Linked DNA regions of Pontibacter liquoris. Each later gene encodes a partner of the first gene's protein in a complex. Links are inferred from orthologs where the notes say so. Each region holds a gene or a part of one and is shown on either strand. Other genes may lie near its edges.

Evidence for each region.
Region 2: the proteins of accB (region 1) and accD are in contact, whole or in part, in a solved structure (PDB 8UXZ), measured with the Escherichia coli proteins. The link is inferred for Pontibacter liquoris from one-to-one orthologs.

What each region holds. Positions count from the first base shown.
Region 1 is NZ_JALEBG010000001.1:2,533,118-2,545,157, reverse strand. Bases 7,572-10,443 are described here. They hold accB (acetyl-CoA carboxylase biotin carboxyl carrier protein), read right to left. Parts: upstream 9,318-10,443; coding sequence 8,826-9,317; downstream 7,572-8,825. Other genes in these bases: LWL52_RS10490 (pyridoxal phosphate-dependent aminotransferase), read left to right, coding at 10,164-10,443; efp (elongation factor P), read right to left, coding at 9,321-9,884; accC (acetyl-CoA carboxylase biotin carboxylase subunit), read right to left, coding at 7,572-8,702. In the rest of the region: LWL52_RS10535 (ATP-dependent helicase), read right to left, coding at 1-1,803; LWL52_RS10530 (ankyrin repeat domain-containing protein), read left to right, coding at 2,049-3,701; LWL52_RS10525 (DUF3109 family protein), read left to right, coding at 3,890-4,474; LWL52_RS10520 (hypothetical protein), read left to right, coding at 5,172-5,702; LWL52_RS10515 (hypothetical protein), read left to right, coding at 5,778-6,443; LWL52_RS10510 (hypothetical protein), read left to right, coding at 6,534-7,190; more of accC, read right to left, coding at 7,359-7,571; more of LWL52_RS10490, read left to right, coding at 10,444-11,399; LWL52_RS10485 (SGNH/GDSL hydrolase family protein), read right to left, coding at 11,474-12,040. UniProt on the Escherichia coli protein: This protein is a component of the acetyl coenzyme A carboxylase complex; first, biotin carboxylase catalyzes the carboxylation of the carrier protein and then the transcarboxylase transfers the carboxyl group to form malonyl-CoA.
Region 2 is NZ_JALEBG010000001.1:60,029-72,076, reverse strand. The notes cover bases 3,575-6,454. They hold accD (acetyl-CoA carboxylase, carboxyltransferase subunit beta), read right to left. Parts: upstream 5,528-6,454; coding sequence 4,622-5,527; downstream 3,575-4,621. Other genes in these bases: LWL52_RS00235 (class I fructose-bisphosphate aldolase), read right to left, coding at 5,683-6,454; LWL52_RS00245 (YiaD family glycine zipper/OmpA-like lipoprotein), read right to left, coding at 3,631-4,380. Also shown: LWL52_RS00270 (endonuclease III domain-containing protein), read right to left, coding at 1-297; LWL52_RS00265 (MBL fold metallo-hydrolase), read left to right, coding at 518-1,207; LWL52_RS00260 (DUF2238 domain-containing protein), read left to right, coding at 1,357-1,995; LWL52_RS00255 (hypothetical protein), read right to left, coding at 2,089-2,454; LWL52_RS00250 (YiaD family glycine zipper/OmpA-like lipoprotein), read right to left, coding at 2,630-3,337; more of LWL52_RS00235, read right to left, coding at 6,455-6,741; LWL52_RS00230 (hypothetical protein), read left to right, coding at 6,725-6,910; LWL52_RS00225 (amidohydrolase family protein), read right to left, coding at 6,948-8,165; LWL52_RS00220 (amidohydrolase family protein), read right to left, coding at 8,346-9,647; LWL52_RS00215 (M28 family peptidase), read right to left, coding at 10,211-11,224; cysS (cysteine--tRNA ligase), read right to left, coding at 11,214-12,048.

The DNA.
Region 1 (12,040 bases):
AAACAGGCGGCGTTCTTCCTCCAGGTCGGCCCGTGAGTTAAGCATCATCTGGCTCGGGAACAGGTTTTCTTCCATCCCCACGATAAACACGTTCTTAAACTCCAGGCCTTTGGCCGAGTGGATCGTCATCAGGGTCACAAATTCGCCGCCATCATCAGCCTTTGTATCGGCATCCGTTATCAGGGCAATGTCCTGCAGGAACGAGGAAAGGCTTTTGTCTTCCTTCTCCGGATCGTCCACATACTCTTTTATACCATTCAGCAGCTCCTGTATGTTCTCATAACGGGCCAGGCCTTCTACGGTTTTATCCTGGTACAGATCGTCTACTATGCCTGAGTGCTTGGCGATGTGCTTGGCTACCTCAAAGGCATCGTTCTGCTCGGTCATTACGGCAAAGCTCTTGAGCATGATGGCGAAGTTCTCGATGGCGTTGCCCACGCGGTTGCCCATAAACTGGCTGGCATTCTGCACCACTTCCCACACGCTGTGGTTGGTTTCGTTGGCCAGCACAAAAAGCTTCTGCTCGGTGGTTTCACCAATGCCGCGCTTGGGGTAATTGATCACCCGGCGCAGGGCCTGTTCATCATTCGGGTTCACCGTCAGGCGCAGGTAAGCGATCAGGTCCTTGATCTCCTTGCGCTGGTAAAACGACAGGCCACCGATGATCTTATACTTGATGTTCATGCGGCGCAGGGCTTCTTCCATGGCCCTGGATTGCGCATTGGTGCGGTACAGGATGGCAAAATCGTCATAGGAGAAGTGGTTGTTCATCTTCTCCTCGAATATAGTGGTGGCCACCAGTTTGCCTTCTTCGTTATCCGAGTTGGCCTTTATTACTTCAATCAGCGGACCCTGTTCGTTGTCGGTATAAACATCTTTGCGCAATTGCGCCTGGTTGTTCTTGATCACCGAGTTGGCCGCGTGCACAATGTTTTTAGTGGAACGGTAATTTTGTTCCAGCTTAAAGACCTGCAGCTCGGGGTAGTCGCGCTCAAAGTTGAGGATGTTCTGAATATCGGCGCCCCGGAAGGCATAGATCGATTGGGCATCATCGCCTACCACCACGATATTACGGTTCTGGGCAGCCAGTTTGCGCGTGATCAAGTACTGAGAGTAGTTGGTGTCCTGGTACTCGTCCACCATCACAAACTTAAAGATGTTCTGATACTTGTTCAGCGCATCCGGGTGGTCTTTAAACAACACGTTGGTGTTGAACAGCAGGTCATCAAAGTCCATAGCGCCAGCCCGGAAGCAGCGGTTCTGGTACATTTCGTAAATCTTGCCGATCTTGGGCCGCATGGCCGCTTCGTCGTCCGCCTGTATCACGGCATCGTTGAGGTACTGCCGCACCGAGATCAGCTTGTTTTTGGCTGAGGAAATACGGCCCAGCACCACGTTCGGCTTATACAGCTTATCGTCCAGGATCATCTCCTTCACAATATTGCGAATGAGCGTCTTGGAGTCGTCGGTATCGTAAATGGTAAAGCTTTTGGGGTAGCCGATCTTCTCTGCCTCAGCGCGCAGGATGCGCGAAAAGACTGAGTGGAACGTGCCCATCCAGATACTTTTGGCCTCGTTGCCGATCACCTTCTCGATCCGGTGGCGCATTTCCTTGGCCGCTTTGTTGGTAAAGGTCAGGGCCAGAATGTTGAACGGATCCACCCCCAGGCTGATGAGGTGGGCGATCCGGTAGGTGAGCACCCGGGTTTTGCCCGAGCCGGCACCCGCTATGATCATGGCCGGGCCCTCGGTGTGCAGCACCGCGCCGCGCTGCGATTCGTTCAATAAATTTAAGTAATCCATTTCTTCTCTTCCGCGTGCATCTTAAAATCTATGCAAGTTACAAATACAATTTCGTTTTCAGAATGGCAAGGCCACTTTTGCCGGCAGCAACAGGCGCCCATACCTTAACAGATGAACAACAGGCAGCCACAAAGCGTTTAGCACGGGGCTTAAAAACAGAAAAAAAGGCTTTCTGGTGCTATTTTTGATTTAGAGCCATGATAGCTGTAATTTTGAGGCACATGAAACATATTTCCGACACTCTTTTGAAAAAGCATAACCGTTTCGCCCTGCAAACGCTTATGTTGCTGTTGTGCTTTGCATTGATGAGCCCGCTAGCGATTGCCCAGACCAAACCAAAGGCTGCTCCCGCTAAAGCAAAAACCACCCAGCCTGCTAAAAAAGCGGCAACAGGCACCCGTAAAGCGGCCACCAAAGCCGTTACAACAGCCCCGGTGCAGGCTGAGAAGCTGATCTGGCGCAGCCCTGCCGTCCAGCAAGGCCTGGCCTATTATACTTCGCTGAAATTTCCGGAAGCATACGCTAAGTTTAAGGAGGGCGCCAGCAAAGGCGATAGTGATGCCTTATACTTTATTGGCCGCATGCACCAGTACCGCCAGCTCAAGTATAAAGATGTGCAGGTCGATACGCTGCAACAGATCCAGAATGCTGAGAAATTTTTTGCTGCCAACAAAGATTCTGCTGCTTATTACTACCAGGCGGCCGTAGACAGCGGCAGCGTGCTGGGGCACCTGGGCCAGGCGGAGATGATGATCCTGCAGACGCAGGAAGACAAGCAGCGTTTTCTGCAACACATGCGCACGGCGGCTATCGAGATACGGGAGAAAGCTGTGGAAGGAGATGCCTTTTGTAACCGCATTTTAGGGAGCATGTACTACACCGGTTTCGGGGAACTGAAGGACCTGGGTCTGGCACTGAATTATCTGAACCGGGCCGCGCAGAAGAACGATGTGGTGACTTATACTTACCTGGCCAACATGTACCTGGATGGGGAAGGCGTGAAAAAAGATACCGAAAAAGCGGTGGCTTACCTGAAAAAAGGAGCGGCCGCCGGCGACCGGGAGGCACTCTATACCCTGGCGTTGCTATATGAAGAAGGCACGATAGGGGAGGTGAACATTCCTGAAGCCCGTAAGCTTTACCGCCAGGCTGTTTCTAAAGGAAGTATAAGCGCCTATGAGCAGCTGCGCTACATCAACCAGACTGCCGACCAGAAGGTGGTGATTGCGGCCATTAACCGCGACCCGGACATGTTGAAACGGGCGATTGCCGCCGGCGGCAATGTGAACACCCAGGCGGTACCCGATGATTACGAAGCCAACCTGCATGGCCGTACGCCGCTGATGCATACCGTTTTTATACCGATGCTGCTGGAAGATTACGGCGTAGTATATGAGCCGGAAGTAAGACTGAAAACGGCCAGCCAGCTGCTTCGGAAAGGGGCCAAAGTAAATGCCCAGGATCTGGATGGAAAAACAGCCTTGCATTATGTGGTGAACTGCTCACGCATCCAGACGGAGTTTTTTGAGCAGGAACAGGTGCAGTTGCTCGACACGCTTTTTCGCTACGGCGCTGATCCGAATGTGCCCGACAAGCAGGGCAATACGGTGCTGGCGCAGGCCCTGCAGGCTACCATTGGCCAGCATATCGGTATTCTGGAGATGAACAAGCTGCTGGCTTCGGGCGCTAACCCAAACATCCGCAACCAGGATGGCAAAACGCCCTTGATGCTGGCCTGCGAAATGGATGCCAACTACGAGATCATCCTTGCGCTGCTGCAGGCAGGCGCCGACCCCAAACTGACCGACAACAATGGCAAGGCCGCCATCGATTTTACTAAACACGAAAACGTGCAGAACATTTTGCTGGCAGCCGGCTCGCCGCAACCCAGGCAATAGGGGTCAACTATAAGCTTTTAATCAAAGGCTGAAAGATAAGGGCCCTTGTTGCTTCGGGAAGTATGGCTTGGGCTGAAACAGCAATTTTAAACTATTTTCCCGCTACCTTTGTCTCCTCTATACTTAAAGAGGATGAACGTAAAAAGCTTTATGCTCTTTTGTCCTTTGTCTTTCGTCAATAAAAAACCATGATAGTCCTTCAGAATACCGTTATCAGCGACGACATCCGCGAAAAATTTTTTGTGTGCAACCTGGAGCGGTGCAAGGGCGCCTGCTGCGTGGAGGGAGACCTTGGCGCGCCGCTGGAAGGCAGTGAGCTCAACCTGCTGGAGCAGCATTACGATAAAATAAAGCCCTATATGTCAGGTGCCGGCAAACAGGCCATCGAGGAGCAGGGCCTGTATGTGATGGACTTTGAAGGCGATTACTCCACCCCAACTATCGGGGACCGCGAGTGCGCGTACGCGATCTATGATGAGCATAAAGTGCTGAAATGTGCGATAGAGCAGGCGTATTTAGACGGCGTGATCGACTGGAAGAAACCGATTTCCTGCCACTTATACCCAATCCGCATCACGAAATACGATGATTTTGAAGCCCTCAATTACGATCGTTGGCATATCTGCAACCCGGCCTGCAGCTTTGGCGAGGACGTGGGCGTACGTGTGTACCAGTTCCTCAAAGAGCCGCTTATCCGCAAGTATGGCAAAGACTGGTACCAGGAGCTGGAGCAACTTGTAGCCGAGGAAGAAGGAAACAACGCGAAGGTCTGATATTAAGAGGAAGTATAACACAATGGGAAAAGAGCGTCACTAACAGGTGGGGCTCTTTTTTTATGCCCCTTGTGTCCGGTTTTCGCTAAGCTATATTCCCAATCCTTCAGCCTGTTCAGTTCCGGACAGAGCTTGTTCAGTTCTGGACAACTATTCGAGCTGTCAAGTATAGTAAATATTTATAATAAATTGAATGTCAATAATATAACAGTTTGGCATATACTTTGCAAATGTGAAAAAACCAAGTATAAAATGAATTATGAAACGAGAAAGTATACACCTAGACCAGCAGATACACAGCGAGATGAATAGCTGGGCCGTCTGTTTTAACCTGTCAGACGACTATGCAGGTTTTGCCCTAATCCCTTTGGCCCGGGCTTATCAACTAAAAATTAGGAGGCTGTAGTACTTCCAATTTCCGATCAGATTCCTTCGCTAACTACTTTAAGAATTTATTCGCTAACTGCCTGAGATATAATATATAGCCGCAAAGGCAGCTTAAGGATAAAAGTTCACAGCAAGATTTTAAACCTGCTTCCAAGCACACTCTAACCCAGCATTATAGGCAGTTACGCTTATTTTCCTGGGCAGGCATTCCACGCCCTTTCATGTTAAAATCTGCTGCCCTCAACCCTTTGCCTGACCCGGATAACTATAAAACTAAATCCATACTTATTCAACGCTAAAAATTAACACTATGAAAAAGATCATTACTTCGTTTCTCTGTGTGGCCGCTGCCACCGCACTGGCCTTGCCTTCGCAGGCGCAAATTACTGCCCGGAACAAGTACCTGAATGCCGGCATCGGTATTGGCGCTTATACGGCCGGCGGCATACCGATCGGTGCCTCGCTGGAAGTAGACATCAAAAACAATATATCGGCAGGCGGTTTTGTCGATTATGCCCGCTACGGCTACAAGGCAGGCGGCTATAGCTGGCATTATAATTTTGTTTATTTCGGCGCCCGCGGCTCTTACCACCTGATTGACGTGCTTTCCGGCAACGAAGCCAGCAAATGGGATCCGTATGCCGGGGTTTCTGTAGGCGTGCGGACAGCCTGGTACAGCGATAACCAGTCGGATACGGATTTCGAAAGTCCCTATGCCGGCGGTGTTTTTGCCGGCATCCACGTCGGTAGCCGCTACATGTTCACCGATAAAGTAGGCGCTTTTGCTGAAGTGGGGTATGGCGTAACCGCCCTGCGCCTCGGAGTAGCGGCAAAGTTCTAAGGTGCTGTTCCAGTCGCACAAAACCCCCTTCAAGAATTTAAAACAAAATCATATACTATTATAAAATCTACAACTATGAAAAATTTATTTCGCTTTCCGCTTGCCGTTATGGCTGTGTCTCTTGGTCTGTTGGCTACTTCCTGCTCCCAAGATGATGACCAGGATACGGATGTTATTCCTACACCCTCGGGCAACACCGAGTATAACGGGCAGGGCTATACCATCAAAAATGGCTTTTACCTGAATGGCGGCTCGCTGAGTTTGTTTGGAGGGGACGATACCCACTACATGGACTACTTCCTGATAACGGACGGCACGCCAACCATTGGCAGCAATGGCGAGGTCAATGATCTCCAGAACGGCAAGATCGCGATACTTACTCCTCTTTTCTCGGCCGGTGGCAACAGCTTTAAAACAGGCCATTTTGTATATGCGGACCTATCTGCGGATACCGACCTGGAGGAAGTTGAACTGGAAGCCAAGTATGGCGGAAAATCCTTCTTCTTTCAAACAATGGTCATGATCGACTCAGATGGGGACAGCAACTGGGAAGAGGAGGCTGACATTGAAATTACCGGGGGCACCATCGACGTGAGCGGCAGCCTGCCGAACCTGACAATGTCTTACAACCTGCAGACAGCAGGCGGTAAGGTGCTTAAAGGGAGCTACAGCGGCAAGTTTACCCTGATCGAGGGAGATGACGACGGCGAAGGCCTGAAGCCGCAGCTTTCCCTGCAGTAAAAGGAGTAGGATAGGGCGGGGCAGTTGGAACTGCCTCGCCCTGCTACACTCTGATATCAATTATTATCATCACCTTAAAGTCATTCTAAAATGAAAAGATATTATCTATTGTTCGTTATCGCCTTGATTGCCTCTTTTGCCCAGGCGCAGGTTTTTCGGGGAGAAGGCACCAAACAGGTTTTTGAGAGTCCGAACCTGCGTTCCGCGCTGCCTCACCACAAGACAGTGGCCATTCTGCCCTTCGAGGCGAAGATCACTTACAAAAAGCAGCCGAAGAACTTCAGCGCCGCAGCGAACCGCGACCAGGAAATTACGCTGGCGCAGAACATCCAGAACAGCATGTATACCTACCTGTTGCGAAAGTCCAAGGCCTATTCGGTGAGCTTCCAGGATGTAGAGAAAACCAACATCCTGCTGCGAAAAGCCGGCATGTTTGAGCACCTGCAGGAGTATACGCGCGATGAAATTGCCAAAGTGCTGGGCGTGGATGCCGTGATCGGCGGCAAGTTCGATATGGAGCAGTCTAAATCAGAAGGAGCCGCACTGGCGACAGCTGTGGTGCTGGGCGGCCTGGGAGGCAAAACCGGTTCAGGCTCACTTACCATGACGATCAGTGACGGAAAAGACGGCGAACTGCTCTGGCGCTTCTTTAAGACCATGGATGATGACATCCTGGCTTCTACCGACGATATGGTGGAGCGCATGATGCGCAAGGTTTCCCGTAACTTCCCTTATGCCACCGAGTAGCGCCTGGCATTCGTAACAGAAGTATGGACAAGGTATAAAGAGAACCTAGATTCCGACTCCTGAACGATAAAGGGTCATCACTGAAGTATAAACTATGCAAGTATAAAAGAAAACCCGCAGCCGGGTAGTGGCTGCGGGTTTTCTTTTATAAAAGGAAATATATTGCTGCTACAAAGCATCAAAATCAAAATTCTCGAGGTAAGCTGTGGTGAAGTTTCCTTCCTTGAAACCAGTATCATCCATCAGCTTCAGGTGGAAAGGCACGGTGGTTTTCACCCCTTCGATCACGAACTCGCTCAGGGCGCGCTTCATTTTCACCAAAGCCTCTTCCCGCGTCTGGGCCGTTACGATAAGCTTTGCGATCATCGAGTCGTAGTTCGGCGGGATAGTATAGCCAGAGTAAACGTGCGAATCGACGCGAACACCATGGCCACCCGGCACATGCAGCGTCGTGATCTTGCCCGGCGACGGACGGAAGCCGTTCTTGGGGTCTTCAGCATTGATTCGGCACTCGATGGCGTGCATCTTCGGATAGTAGTTCTTGCCTGAGATCTTCTCGCCGGCGGCTACCTTTATCTGCTCTTTGATCAGGTCGTAATCAATTACCTCTTCCGTGATCGGGTGCTCTACCTGGATACGCGTGTTCATCTCCATAAAGTAGAAGTCGCGGTTCTTGTCTACCAGGAACTCGATTGTACCCACGCCTTCGTAATTGATGGCTTTGGCGCCGGCAATGGCGGCTTCGCCCATTTTATCACGCAGCTTGTCGGTAATAAACGGCGAAGGCGTTTCTTCTACCAGTTTCTGGTGGCGGCGCTGAATGGAGCAGTCGCGCTCCGAAAGGTGCGCTACGTGTCCGTGCTGGTCACCGATGAGCTGTATCTCGATGTGGCGTGGCTCTTCTACAAACTTTTCCAGGTAAATGCCGTCGTTTCCGAAAGCGGCTTTGGCCTCGGTGCGGGCATCGTTCCAGGCTTTCTCAAACTCAGAATCGTTGCGCACAATGCGCATGCCGCGGCCACCGCCACCTGCTGTTGCTTTAAGTATAACCGGGTACTTCACTTTCTGAGCCAGCTTTATACCTTCCTCCATGTTCTTCAGCAGTCCCTCGGAACCCGGAATGGTTGGTACACCGGCTTTTTTCATCGTAGCCTTGGCCGATGCCTTATCGCCCATGGAGTTGATCATCTCGGGCGTGGCACCGATGAATTTGATGTTGTTTTCGGCGCAGATGCGCGAAAACTCGGCATTCTCAGACAAAAAGCCGTAGCCCGGGTGAATGGCGTCGGCGTTGGTGATCTCGGCGGCCGCAATGATGTTGGGAATGTTCAGGTACGACTGCGCACTGGGGGGAGGCCCGATGCAAACTGCCTCATCGGCAAAGCGCACGTGCAGGCTCTCTTTGTCGGCCGTAGAGTATACGGCTACCGTCTTAATGCCCATCTCCTTGCACGTACGGATAATGCGCAATGCTATTTCGCCTCGGTTGGCGATCAATATCTTCTTAAACATGGTTTCAGATTTGGAGATTTGAAGATTTGCAGATTTGAAAAGTATGAATAATGAAAATGGAGACGTTTATAAGACCATCTCCATCTCCAAATTTTCGCACTTCCAAATTTTCAAATTGGAAAATTAGCTAGGATCTACCAGAAACAGGGGCTGATCGTACTCGACAGGGCTGGCATTGTCTACCAGCACTTTTACAATTCTGCCGGATACTTCCGACTCGATCTCATTGAAGAGTTTCATGGCTTCGATGATGCAGATCACCTGGCCTTTTTTCACCTCATCGCCTACGTTCACAAAAATAGGCGATTCCGGGCTGGAAGCGCGGTAAAACGTTCCGATCATCGGCGCTTTGATGGCAATATACTTGCTGTCGTCAGAAGCGGCGGGCGCAGCAGCAGGGGCTGGCGCAGGCGTAGCAGCTGCTGCCGGGTGAGGCAGTGGTGCGGGCGCAGCGGCTGGAGCTGCGGCTGCCGGTGCTGGCTCGCTTACATACTTCACTTTCTGGTTAGGCTCGCGCTGCACCGAAATTTTAAACTCTTCTGTTTCGATGTTGACTTTGTTAAGGCCAGACTTGGCGATAAAGTCGATCAGATCCTGGATTTCTTTAGCTTTCATGGGTTATTTTACTCTCTCAGCGTATGAATAAGTACGAGTGTCTACTTTGATTTTTTCGTCCTGGCCAATGAACAAAGGCACCTGGATGGTAGCGCCAGTCTCTACTATAGCCGGCTTGGAGGCGTTGGTAGCAGTATCGCCCTTTAAGCCCGGCTCGGTATACGTAATGGTCAGTTCAACAAAAGGAGGTATCTCGCAGGTCAGCGGTGTCTCGGTTTCGGCATGAAACAGGATGGTTACTTCCTGGCCTTCTTTCATCAGGTCCGCAAAAGGAACCATGGCATCTTCCAGCGTCACCTGCTCAAAAGTGTTCATGTCCATGAAGTTGTAGCCCAGGTCATCCTTATAAATGAACTGGTGCGGACGCTGTTCCACCCGGGCAGTCGTGATCTTATGTCCGGCAGAAAAGGTGTTGTCGATTACCTTGCCCGTCTTTATGTTTCGGAGTTTTGTTCTAACAAAGGCAGGGCCTTTTCCTGGCTTTACGTGCTGGAAATCGATCACAACGTACAGGTCGTTGTTGAACTCCATACACAATCCGTTCCTAATATCAGCGGTGTTTGCCATACAATAATCTGTTGCTAAATTTTGATTAAGGGAGTAAAAGTAAAGCTGTTTTTCGTGTGTTGCAAAACAAAGGTAGTTATTCTCCTGAAAAACTCCTTATAGGGGTTCCGAATCGCGTGCATCGGGCACTTCATCCTTCTGTTTTAGTCGTTGCGCCCGGAAAAGGTTTTGGCCCGGTTAGCTGTTGCGGGAATGCGGTTGGCAATTTTTTTGTTCGGGGCCAAAGCATTCTACTATAATCGGGGCAAAACATTACTTTTGATAAATTTTTTTCAGCATATGATACAGCGCAGCACACGCCTGGATAGTGTTCATTACGAACTATGCGGGCCCGTTTATGAGCAGGCAAAAGCCCTGGAGCAGCAAGGGCATACGATTACCAAACTGAACATCGGGAACCCGGCTCCCTTCGGCTTTCATGCCGCCCCGGAATTGGTGGCGCAGCTGGTGCAGCATTTAACGCTGGCCCAGGGCTACTCCGATCATAAAGGCCTGCTCGAAGCGCGTCAGGCACTGCAGGTATATTACCAGGGTAAGGGCCTTTTGGGCGTCCACACCGATGATATTTTTATTGGTAACGGCGTAAGTGAGCTGATCCTGCATGCGGTGCAGGCGCTGCTCAACGACGGGGACGAGGTGCTGGTGCCCACCCCCGATTACCCGCTCTGGACAGCAGCTGTGCGCTTTTCGGGTGGCAAGGCCGTGCATTACCTTTGCGATGAGGAAGCAGACTGGAACCCGGACCTGGCAGACATCAGAAGCAAGATCACATCCCGCACACGGGCGCTGGTGATCATCAACCCCAACAACCCGACCGGCGCGGTGTATAGCCGCGAGGTACTGCAGCAGCTGGTGCAACTGGCCGAAGAGCATGAACTGGTGCTTTTTTCGGATGAGATCTACGATAAGATCCTGTATGACGAGGCGGTGCACCATGCCACGGGTAGTTTCTCGGACAAGGTGCTGACCGTAACCTTTAGCGGGCTTTCCAAGAACTACCTGGCAGCGGGTTTCAGGGCCGGTTGGATGGTGGTGAGTGGCGCCCGTGCCAAAGCAGCTGCTTACCTGGATGGCCTTAATACGCTGGCCAGCCTGCGCGTGTGCAGCAATGTGCCAGCCCAATACGCCATTAAAACAGCATTGGAGAGCGACCACACCATGCAGGGACTGGTGCTGCCCACCGGCCGGCTGCGGATGCAGCGCGATCTCTGCTACGAGAAACTCACAGCCATACCGGGTATAAGCTGCGTGAAGCCCAAAGGCGCATTTTACCTGTTCCCTAAAATTGATGTGCGCAAGTATAACATTCAGGATGACCAGGCACTGGTGTTGGATTTTCTGCGCGAACAACACGTGCTGCTGGTGCAGGGCAGCGGCTTTAACTGGCAGCAGCCCGACCATTTCCGCATCGTATACCTGCCGGAGGCAAACCAGCTGGCCCATACCATGGACAAACTGGCAACCTTCCTGACAACGTATCAGCAAAGTATACCACAACCACTGGCTTTGGCGTAAACAGCATTTATACTTGTTGGTTAAAAAAAGCGGCTCCCGGGTAAGGGAGCCGCTTTTTTTATGGCAGGTGGCACCTACCAGCTTATATTACTTTCTATAAAGCGGATGAGGCTGTTGGCGAGTTGCTGTTGTTCCTGTCGGTCGGGGTGCCCCGGCGTGTTTTTGTAGGGCACCACCAAGGTATGGATCTTCGTATCGTGCATACCTGCTACCGCCTGCTGTACATACCCGGGCCAGGGTGAGCCTTCTCTGGTAATATCCATATTGCCCAGCATACAGATGATCTGCGCATCCGGGTATTTGGCCCGGATCTGCTGCACAAAGGAGCGGTAAGCATTGACGATAAATTCCTGCGAAGGCGGCGTGGTGCCAAACACTCGTTTAAACTCATCATGCTCCGGCCGCTTTACCAGCCACGAGTCGTTTTGCAACAGGTTAATGACCACTATATCGGGTTTATACTTTGTGAAGTCCCATTTGCTTTCCGGAAGGGCCGGATTCAGGCGGTCGAAGATCTCGGGCATGGTATACGGAAACCAGCTCACCATCACCCCAATGCCGCTTTTGCAGATGACGTGAGAGGCCGCACTAAAATGGCGGGCTGTCAGGGCCGCATAGCTCAGGTAGTGGTTGGTGTAGGT
Region 2 (12,048 bases), 2.5 Mb from region 1 along the record:
TCGCAACGTTTGCTGTATCTGGGGTACTTTCTGGCCGGGGTAGCGGGTGGTTTTAATGGCATCAGCCAACGCATCAAAATCAGCGTTCATCACGCCTTCCCAATCCCCGAACCGCTCCAGCATCGTATAATAGGCTTTCTCCTCGTCAACGTGGTTGGTGCGGTGCGAGAGCATGGTGGATATCAGCTCGTGCATGGGCTCGCGCCGGTTATCCAGTTTCAGCCGTTTATAGGCTTTGTTCAGCAGCTCGTGGGTCAGCTTTATTTTTTCTTCGGCAGGCAGATCATGCGCATCCATCGGCAATGGTTCTTGGTGATTTTCTTCTTTACGAACGTGCCGCAAGCGCGTTAAAGCGCCCGGCTGCCGGGTTTGCCTGCGCCTGGTTTTTACATGCATTTATACTTGCTTTATTAGCGCATCAGCTAGCATTAAACAGACAACTATTTGCAATATTTTTCGCTATACGTGGTAGCCAGGGTGCCTATGCCCTGCCAGCACAGCTTGACAGGGTATACGTATGCAGATAAAATTTTTAGGAACAGGCGGAGCTTTTGACACAGACTATCTTAATTCGGCGGCGCTCTTAGCATTTGGAGACATGCACCTGCTGCTGGACTGCGGGTTTACCGTATACCCGGAGCTGGTCAGGAAAAACCTGATACAGCAGGTAGACCACATCCTGCTCACGCACCTGCACAACGACCATTGCGGCAGCCTGGCTAACCTGCTGCTCCACAAAGCCATTATAGAAAAGAGCCGCCGGCCTGTGCTCATTTATCCTTCCGAACAGTTCAGGCAAAAGCTCTATACTTTTCTGGAGATACAGCTGAAAGACCCTGACAAGTATGCTGACTTTGTACCAATCGAGCATTTTGAGGGCATTACGTGCGTGGATACCTATGGCCAGCACTCGGAAAGCTACCAGACCTACGCTTATATATTCGACAACGATTACCGCATTGCGTATTCCGGCGACCTGGGCAGGCCAGAAGCGCTTTTTGATAAACTCAACCGCATGCCCAAAAAGAAGACCTGCGTGTTTCATGACATTACCTTTAATGCCGATAACACCAGCCATACCTATTACAAAAAGCTATTGCCTTATATGAATGGCGTCGACATATTCGGGTATCACTGCGATCCGTCCCAGAATCCGGACGATAATCCTATTCGCTTGGTATACTTTCAGCAGGAGCTGATGGCATGAGCATGGCCCGTATACCTGGCCTCAAAAGCCATTGGTCGAAATAAGCGAAACCTCTAAATTCAGCTAACTATCTTAAACAAGCCTGGCAGCTGAAACAAGTCTTATCTAAACCTGTTCCTGCTCCGGAACTAAAACAAGCTGCGCCCACGATGATGAAGGTCATGATGCCTGCTGCCAAAACAAAGGTACCTACGCTGCACAAAGTATACGGCGGGGTTTTTGTGATTTTCTGGCTTTATACCGGGCTTACCACGCCCGACCTGCTGAACTGGGCCACCGAAAACTCGCTGACGCTCTCGGTGCTGATCCTGCTGGCAGCTTTTTACAACATCTTCCGCCTCTCCGATAGCAGTTATACGCTTATTTTCCTGTTTTTGCTCCTGCATGTGTACGGCAGCCAGTATAACTATGCCCAAAACCCCTTGGGAGAGTGGCTGCAGCAAACGTACCACCTGCAACGCAACCCCTACGACAGGATTGTGCATTTTAGCTTTGGCTTGCTGCTGGCGTACCCCATGCAGGAAGTGCTTGGCCATGGCTTAAAACCAAGTTCGCCCTGGCGCTACCTTTTGCCTCTGCAGCTAACGCTGGCCTTGGGGGCCCTGTATGAAATTGTGGAGTGGCTTGTGGCAGACCTGGTATTTGGGGGTAAACAGCAGGGAATGGCTTACCTGGGCATGCAGGGCGATAGTTGGGATGCCCAGAAAGATATGGCTCTTGCGCTGGCAGGCGCCCTGCTGGCGATGGGGGCCACATACCTATTGCATCACCGGAGAGAGCAAGCCTAAGTGGCAGTAGTTCTGGGCCGGCGGCTTGTGAAAGAAATTCAAGCTATACTAGCCAAGTGTGCGACCCTGCCGGGCCAGGAAGCTAACGGCAGCTTAGCGGTATTCCCGCTTCCGCTTGAAGTTATTTGCCCTTATCTTTGATTTGTCGTTATGAAATTCTGCTTTGCCCTCGGGGGTTTCTATTTTCAGCACTTCGCCGGCCAGTTCGATCTTCACAAAGTCATCCTCGTAATTCACCTCGTCAAACTTTTTATAATAGGCCTGCCGGCTATGCATATGGCGGGCAAACTCAGTGAGCGGCATGGTACGGGCAAGCCGGGCATCGTGGTGCAGTGCTTGCTGCACCTGCTGTTCCTGCGCCGCTATACTTCCTGCGGCAGTCAGGCTTACAACCCCTTCACTGTCCGTTTTAGCTGCTGTCCCACGGTCGCAGGCGCTGGCAGCAAGCAGCAAAAGCATTCCCCAAACTATTGTTAATCGCCTTCTCATTTTCCCTTCTATCCTAAAGTTACTGCTCCGCTTACGCAAATGGCACGTGCGGAGTTAACAGGAGGCGCTTTCAAAAAAACAGCCGCACCCTCAGGGGGATGCGGCTGTAAAAAATCACCAATTATTCACTAATCACAAATGCAGGTTATAGATCACCGCGCTCAGCAGCTTTCTTCATTTTTTCGTTGGCATAGATAGCGATCTCTACACGGCGGTTCTGCTGACGGCCTGCTTCTGTAGAATTGTCTGCCACCGGCTGGTCAAAGGCATATCCTTTGGTGGTCATGCGGCTACGATCTACACCCATAGAGGCGGCATAATCCGCTACCGACTGGGCACGCTGCTCAGAAAGACGCTGGTTCAGCTCACGGGAACCGGTATTATCGGTGTGGCCTTCGATCAGCACGTTGGTATCCGGGTATTTCTTCAGTGTTTCAGAAAGCTGCGCAATATCTGTTTGGGCAGCTGGCTGCAACTGTGCAGAGCTGGTCTGGAACAGGATACCGGAATTGAACGTGATCTTGATACCTTCGCCTACACGCTCCACTTGGGCGCCTTCCAGGTCACGGCGAAGTTCTTCGGCCTGCTTGTCCATACGGCGGCCAATTACAGCACCGGCAGTACCACCCACAGCGGCACCAATAATGGCACCGGCAGCTGTGTTACCTGCTACTCTACCAATAACGCCCCCTACTACCGCACCAGAGCCGGCACCAATAATGCCACCTTTGGCAGTCTTGCTCATGCCTTTCCTTTCAGTAGTGCTGGTGTTGGCTGTCTGGTTTTTAGTACACGAAGTGAAAAAGATACCTAGTATGGCAATAATGGATAGATAAATTCTTAAATTTTTCATAATTGTTTCGTTAAGTCAGTGTTAAAGAACCGTCAGATTCTGAGCATAATACTCCAAAGACGCGTAAAAGTTTGGTTCTGCACCCTTGTTTTGCCCAGTGCCTGGCCGCTTTGCGTTAACCCACAACGGCCATTCCGCTGATGTTTAATACATTATATACCTTATTTTGTATACTTAAACGTGCAAAGATTTTGCGGGTTCCGCCGCACGTGCCGCTTTGCTGTAAAAAGCGCCTGCCCGGCCTTTGAGCAGGCGCTTATTTATTTTCCTGCTGCCCTGCGGCAGCAAGTGATTTATTTTACTTCGCCGTTTTCAGCAGCGTTCTTCAGCTCCTCGTTGGCAACAATGATGATCTCTACGCGGCGGTTCTGGCTACGGCCTTCCACGGTATTGTTATCTGCAATCGGCTGATCGTAGCTGTAGCCTTTGGCCTGCAGGCGCGAGCCATCCACTCCCAGGCTGCGGGCATAGGCTGCCACTGACTCGGCACGGCGCTCCGACAGGCGCTGGTTCAGCTCATAGCTACCGGTGTTGTCCGTGTGGCCTTCGATGATCACATTGGTGCCCTCATACTTCTGCAGCGTCTGGGCAAACTTCTGAATGTCCTGTTTGGCTGTAGCGCTCAGTTCGGCAGAGTTGGTCTTGAATAAAATGCCGGAGTCAAAGTTGATCCGGATGGCCTCGCCTACGCGCTCCACTTTGGCATTCTCCATGCTTTTCTCCAGCTCTTCGGCCTGCTTGTCCATGCGGCGGCCGATCACGGCACCTGTGGCACCTCCTACGGCGGCCCCAATAATAGCGCCTGCTGCCGTGTTGCCCAATCTGTTACCGATAAGGCCACCTAACACTGCACCACCACCGGCACCAATAATACCGCCTTTGGTTGTTTTTTTCATGCCCGGTTTTTCATTCTCGGCAGGTTTTGGCTGGCTCACTACTGTTCCGTCGTTTCCTACGCCTGCCACAGGCTTGGACGACTGGCACGAAGAAAATAACAGCGTAACTGCCAGCAGGGAGCTGAGGGACATTTTGATAAGTTTCATAATACTTGCTTTGGTAAAGGTTGAATCGTTTTACTGTTTTAAATGGGCTGTTTTAGGTATGTTGCCATACGTTACAATGCCTAACGCAATACTAATGCCAAACTTATATAACAAGGCTTCTATATTTTAAGAATATATTTTTGATGCGGTAGTACTGCCAAAATGTAGCTGGCCAGTATCAAAAGAGCCGCCTTCCGGAATAACCCAGAAGGCGGCTCTTTATACTAGCGTAAGGCCAACGTTAGGATGCGTTTGCCACTTTGCCGTTTTTCAGCTTGGGTTCTGCCGGTGCCTCTGCATCTGCAGGGCGCAGCATGGCCAGCAAATCGCTTAGTTTCTGCTTCAGGGCCTTGCGGTCCACAATAAAGTCCAGGAAGCCGTGCTCCAGCACAAACTCTGCGCTCTGGAAGCCTTTTGGCAGGTCTTTGCCAATGGTTTCCTTGATCACGCGCGGGCCGGCAAAACCGATCAGGGCGCCTGGCTCGGCAATGTTAAAATCACCCAGCATGGCATATGATGCCGTTACGCCGCCCGTAGTCGGATCGGTGAGCAGCGAGATATAGGGCAGCTTCTCTTCGGCCAGCAAGGCCAGGCGGGCAGAGGTTTTAGCCATTTGCATCAGCGAGAAACCAGCTTCCATCATGCGGGCACCACCCGATTTGGAGATCATCAGGAAAGGCGTACGGGTTTTACGGGCATGGTCCACAGCGCGGGCAATCTTCTCGCCTACCACCGAGCCCATCGAGCCGCCGATAAAGGCAAAGTCCATACAGGCGATGGTGATGTCCTGCCCGTTCATTTTGCCGTAGCCCGAACGCACGGCGTCTTTCAGACCGGTACTTTTTTGGGTGGCGGCTATACGCTGCGGGTAGGGCTTGGAATCTACAAAGTTCAGCGGATCGCCTGAGGTCAGGTTCTCATCCAGCTCTGTAAAGGTGTTGTCGTCAAACAAGATCGCGAAATATTCCTTGGAGCCGATGCGGTCGTGGTAATCGCACTTTACGCAGGTGCTCAGGTTCTTGCGGTGCTCGGCCATACTGGTCACCGTTTTGCAGGCCGGGCACTTGTACCACAACCCGTCGGGCGTCTCTTTTTTCTCTTCGGTTGGGGTATGGATTCCTTTTTCTACTCTTTTAAACCAAGGCATCATAGTTCAAAGCGTGCTCACCGCACATTAAAGTTTACAAGTATACCTTGCAGCAAGGCATAAAAATGGTAGCCTGCCCCTTCCGGGCGCCTGCAGAGGTGCCGGAAAAAAGGCAGGCTACAAAAATATGTAATTATCTGCAGTTGTGCTACAAATTACGCCAGTGTAATCTCACGTGCCAGGTAAACATCCTGAATGGCCTGCAGCAGCGCCACGCCAGCGTTCATATCTTTCTGAAACGCTTTGCGGCCCGAGATCAGCCCCATGCCACCAGCCCGTTTGTTAATGACTGCCGTGCGCACTGCATCGGCCAGGTCCGACTCCCCTTTCGACTCGCCCCCGGAGTTGATCAGGCCGGCGCGGCCCATATAGCAGTTGGCTACCTGGTAGCGGCACAGGTCGATGGGGTGATCGGTGGCCAGCTCGCTATACATCTTCTCATGTGTCTTTCCGAAACCGATGGCTTTAAAGCCGCCGTTGTTTTCGGGCAGTTTCTGCTTGATGATATCGGCCTGGATGGTAACGCCCAAGTGGTTGGCCTGCGCCGTCAGGTCGGCAGCGACGTGGTAATCTACGCCGTCTTTTTTGAAGGCATTGTTGCGGGTGTAGCACCACAGGATGGTGGCCATGCCCAGCTCATGCGCCCGCTCAAAAGCCTGGGCCACTTCCACGATCTGGCGCGACGACTCTTCCGATCCAAAGTAGATGGTAGCACCTACCGCTGCAGCGCCCAGGTTCCAGGCATCCTCCACCGAACCGAACATGATCTGGTTATACTTGGTGGGAAAGGTCATCAGCTCGTTGTGGTTGATCTTCACCACAAAAGGGATCCGGTGCGCATACTTCCGCGACAAGATGGCCAGGTTCCCAAAGGTGGTGGCCACGGCATTGCAGCCGCCTTCCATGGCTAGCCGGATAATGTTCTCCGGGTCGAAATAGATCGGGTTGGGCGCAAATGAGGCGCCCGCCGTATGCTCGATGCCCTGGTCTACAGGCAGGATGGACAGGTAGCCCGTTCCGCCGAGGCGTCCGTGGTCGAAGAGCTGCTGCAGGTTGCGTAGCACCTGCGGGTTGCGGTTAGAAGGCACAAAGATCCTTTCCACAAAGTCAGGTCCCGGTACGTGCAACAGCTCGCGGGAGAAGGTTTTGCTTTCGTGCTGCAGCAGGCTGTCGGCATCGGCGGCAAGTAGAGAAACGATGGAATCGAACGTCATGGGTCGTGTATTTGGGATGAAAGATGCGTGGGCTCCGGGATGCAAACCGGCTAAAATAAGCTACTCCCGGAAGCTGCCACGCGATCCATCCTTATACTTAACGGGCAAGCAGCCATTCCAGACGCAGAACTCCTTCCCATACTTGCATTTCCTCAAAAAGTTACCCTAATCTACTGGTAGCCAAGACCAATAGCTGCCACAGCAGCTTACATACACTCGTTGCTGACCACCTGGCCATCGATGATCACGGCGCATACATGCGAGGTGTACTCGAACGGATCGCCATCGAAGAGCACCACGTCGGCGTCCTTGTTCTTTTCGAGCGAGCCTACCCGCTGCTCCTGCCCAATGATGCGGGCGGGGGTGGAGGTAATGGCGGCCAGGGCCTGCTCGGGGCTCATACCGTTGGCTACAGCTACGCTTGCCTCAAAAAGGATCACGCGGGCGCGTGGCACATAGGCCTCAAAGCCACTCTGGATAGCCACCGGGATGCCGGCTTTTGCCAACACGCCCGCCGTCTCGAACGACATGTTCTTCAGGTCTTCGTTGGCGCGCGCCATAGTGGGATGAATGATCACGGGAACACCGGCCGCTTTTATCTCGTCTACCAGCAGGTATGCTTCTGCAGCGCCATCCAGCACCATTTTGAGGTTAAACTCTTTGGCCAGGCGCAGGGCGCCCATAATATCCTGGGCTTTGTTGGCAGTAACAAGCGCCTTATACTTGCCACTGAGCACACCGGCCAGGTATTCCAGTTTCAGGTTGCGGTCCGGGCGCTTGCTGGCATCGGCATTGGCCATTTTCTTGCCGTATACCTGCGCCGCCTGCAGCTCGGAGCGCAACATGGCCAGTCCTTTGGCAGCGGTCTTTGGCGAGTTATAGTTCTCCGCCACGGTAGATCCCAGCGTAAAAGCAACCATGCTGGTGGTATCCATTAGCGTTCTAAAACCCTGCGGGGATGTTTTGATGACCATGGTTTGCCCGCTGGCCAGGGCGCCCGGCGCGTGGCCCGTGTTGATGGTGGTAACACCATAGCGGCGCACCCAGTCGATGAGCTCCTCGTTAGGGTCGTAAGCATCCAGGGCGCGAAGCTCGGGCTGCAACGGCGCCGTTTTTTCGAGCTGCTGCTGGTCGGCCGGGATGTTGTAAATGCCGGCCAACCCTACCGAAGTATGGGCATCCACCAGCCCCGGCGTGACTACTTTGGCCTGGTATACTTTGTAGTTTTGCGGCACGGCCAGGTTAGCGCCTACGGCTTCAATTTTGCCGTCTTTTATCAGCACCACACCATTTTTAACCGGCGCGCCTGCCATGGTATAAACGGTTTCACCTTTGATGGCGATCTGCGCGCGCGCCTGCTGCCCACCAAGTATGGCCAGCCCGGCGGCAAGTATGGCAGAAGCCTTTTGTATATTTTTATGCATGTTGACTCTGTTTTAGCTGTTAGTTGCAGGATGTTAGATGTTAGACATAGGACTGCTAGACAAAGGATTTTTCAGATAGAAGCGGCAAATTAATTGCGATGCGTTCTGCTTTGCTCGCCAAGTATAAGGTGCTTGCTTCAGAACGTCTTTTATCCTTTGTCAAAATGTCCTTTGTCAGATTTAATCGGTGTGGAAATCCAGTGCACCATTGTAGGCATTATAGCCACCAGTGGCAAACTTCTTATCCTCGGGGTTGGCCAGGTCAAAGCGTTTTTTGCCCTCTACCCACGTCTGCTCCACGTGCGTGTACACGCTGAAGGGCTCGCCGCTGAGCACCACAAAATCTGCATCTTTGCCTTTCTCCAGCGATCCTACGCGGCCATCGAGTTCCAGCATTTTGGCGCCGGCCAGCGTAATACCCTCAATCGCTTTTTCCTTGCTCATGCCGGCCCGCACCGCCAGCGATACGTTGCGCATAAACAGGCGGGAGTCGGTAATACCATCGTCTGTATGGAAGGCTGTCAGCACGCCCGCCCGCTCCAGCACGGCGCCATTGGAGTTGTGAATGCCCACGGCTTCGACCTTACCGCCCGGCGAATCCAGGGTGATGATGGAGGCAGGCACACCGGCTGCTTTAATCTCATCCACCGCTTTCCAGGCTTCGCTCACGTGGTGCAGCACCAGCTTAAAGCCAAACTCTTTTTGCAGGCGCAGGGCCGTTAAAATATCTTCGTAGCGGTGGGTGTGGAAGTGCACAATGCGCCGGCCATCTAGTATCTCTACAATCGGGTCGAGCTGCGGCTTGCGTTCCGGCATTTTATCGGCTTTGCCTTTGGCGGCTTTTATTTTTTTCTGATACTGCTGCGCGTCCAGGAACAGCTGGCGGTCCATGGCCGCCGATTTGGCGCGGGTGCCCGGGAAAGGAGCCGGCCGCATGGGGTTGGTACCATTGGCCATTTTCATGCCGCCGCAGATGCCGTTGGTCACATCGGTGCAGAAGGTCAGGTCTTCGATGGTCTTGCCTTCGCGCATTTTGAGGTATACTGTCTGGCCGCTCATCAAATGGCCTGAGCCCGGCATCACGTTCACGGTGGTAATGCCGCCGGCCAGCGCCCGCTTGAAGGTATCGCTTATGGGGTTGATGCCATCCATCACCCGCACATCGGGGTGCAGTGCCGCCGACCCATCGCCACCGGAGCCTTCGCCCAGGTGCGAATGCGTATCTACCAGGCCGGGCATCAGCACCTTGCCGGTCATATCAAACTCCACGGCATCTTTGGGCACCTTCACTTTGCCAACAGGCCCTAGGGCGGTAATTTTGCCATGCTGCACCACCAGTACGCCCTGTGCAATGGGCTCGCCGGAAACGGGAATAATGCGGGCCCCTTTAAAAACATGCGGCTTTTCCTGTGCCAGCACAGGGCTGCTGCCCAGCAGCACCGCCAGGCCAAGCGCCACCACTAACTGCTTCTCAGATCTCATAAATAAGGGTAAAGTAAATCGTTTGTTTAGTTGAGTGCCTTAACTTAAGAGTTTAGCGGCATAAATAAAATTCTCACCCGGCAATTGCTTGCTCTATGTGTTTCAAGCACCCTTTTTACAAGCACAACTTCTTTATATACAGTTACTTGAAATCAAATCCCAATTTCCCGTTTGCAGTTATTTCTTATAGTGTTTTACTTAATTCCCGGTCGCAATGAAAAAGGTATGAACTTCCCGGTCAAAAATGTGCTGGCAGCGCTCCTGCTATTTGGGTTGATGCTCCTTTATGCCTGTGCCCAGTCCGCGCAACTAACAGGTGCTTGGAAGAGCCCCAAGCAGCTACCAAGCAATACAGCAACATGATCACTGTATCTATGTCGCATAACATAGTGATCAGGCAGCAAGTGGAGAATGACTTTCAGAAAACCTCGCAGAATATCGCAAAAGTAACCATCGAACAGATGGGCCAGGATAAGCTAGTAAGTGCAAAATAAAATCGTGTTAAGCATAAAAAAAGGGCACCGCGTGGTGACCTTTTTTTATGAAGTGCTTTGAAGTATAACTTACTCGTTATACACTACATGCAGCATGGTCTGGCCCACGGCTTTCAGCGTCCGGGGGCTGATCACGTCCATGTTGTCGGTATGGCGGTGATGGTAAGGGCCAAAATAATCGCCGTCGGGGGCGCCCATGTTATATTCGATCACGTCGATCATGCGAATATTGGCCCAGTTGTTCACATAAGAATGGTCGTCGGTAATGGCGGGAGCATTCTCATACTTAAAGTAGTCGGAGTAGCCGATGTGATTAGCCGCTTTCCATACTTTGTCCACAATCCCTTTGGCATGTTGCATCGAAGTACCTTCGCGGGCAAACTTGGCGTTCTCAGCGCCGACCATGTCCAGCAGGATGCCGTAGTTGGCTTTATAGTTGGGCACGTGTTTGTTTTTGCTCCAGTATTGCGCGCCCAGGCACCAGGTATCTTCCTTATAGGGTATGCCGCTGTTATCGGGCTGGCCATAATCCTCGCCGTCAAAAAAGATCATATCCACGCCTACTGCAGGTTTCTGCTGCGCGGTGTGTATAGTGCGGGCCATTTCCAGCAGTACGCCAACGCCGCTGCCGCCGTCGTTGGCCCCGTCAATGGGTTTATCCTGGTTGCTGCTGTCCTTGTCGGCAAAAGGGCGCGTATCCCAGTGGGCAGCCAGCAGCACGCGGTTGGCCGTCTGCGGGTTATAAGAGGCGATGATGTTGCGCAGGTTAAGCATTTTGCCGTCAAAAGCGCGCATCTGAAAGCTCTGAACCTTTACCTCGGCTCCATATTCCTTTAGCTTGCTGATGATCCAGTCGCCCGTTTGCTGTGCCGCCGGTGTGTTGGGCACGCGCGGCCCGAAAGCCACCTGCTTGGCCACAAACTTATAAGCGGAGTCGGCATTAAAAGCCGGCGCTTTTACCGCCGGCTTGGCTTCTTCGGTGCTGGCCACCTGCTGGCTGCCGCCGTTGGTGGCAGAGTCGCAGCTATACATGGCCAGCGAACCAGCGAGCAACAGCACCAGCGCTATCATATTATTCTTCATAAGCCCAGTCAATTCCTGTTTTCAAATCTTTAATTACGATCCCCTGTTTCTTCAGCTCAGCCCGGATGTGGTCCACTTTGTCGTAGGCTTTGGTTTCTTTTGCTTCTTTGTAAAAGCCCAGCACCAGCTCCAGCATCTCCTCTACATCGCCCGAAGGCTCCTCCTGCAGGCCCAGCACATCCAGTACCAGCTGGGTATAAGTGCTGCGGATCGTGTCGAAGGTGCCCCTGGTTATCGCTGCCATCGGAAGCTGCCCCAGGTAAAGGCTGTTGATCTTCTTGAGCAGGTTAAATAACGCGGCAATCGTGCGCGCAGTATTCAGGTCATCGTTCATGCCCCGGAAGCAGTCTTCGCTCAGCTTAAGCAGCTCTTCGTTCAGTTGGGCATCCGGCGTGCCTGCGTCTTCCACGGCGGTGCTCAGTTTGGCCAGCACCCGCAGGCCGTTCATCAGCTTGGTATAGCCTTTGCGCGCCGCCTGCAGGGCTTCGTTGCTAAAGTCCAGGGTGCTACGGTAGTGGGCCTGCAAGATGAAAAAGCGGATCGTCATGGGAGAGTATTTTTCCTCCAGCATGGCGTGGTTGCCACTAAACAGCTCGCTCAGGTTGATAAAGTTCCCCAGCGACTTGCCCATCTTTTGGCCATTCACCGTGATCATGTTGTTGTGCACCCAGTATTTGGCAGCATCCGTGTGGCTGTCGCTGGCCTGGCTCTGCGCTATCTCGCACTCGTGGTGCGGAAACATCAGGTCCAGCCCACCGCCATGTATATCAAAGGTTATGCCTAAGTACTTGCGGCTCATGGCCGAGCACTCCAGGTGCCACCCC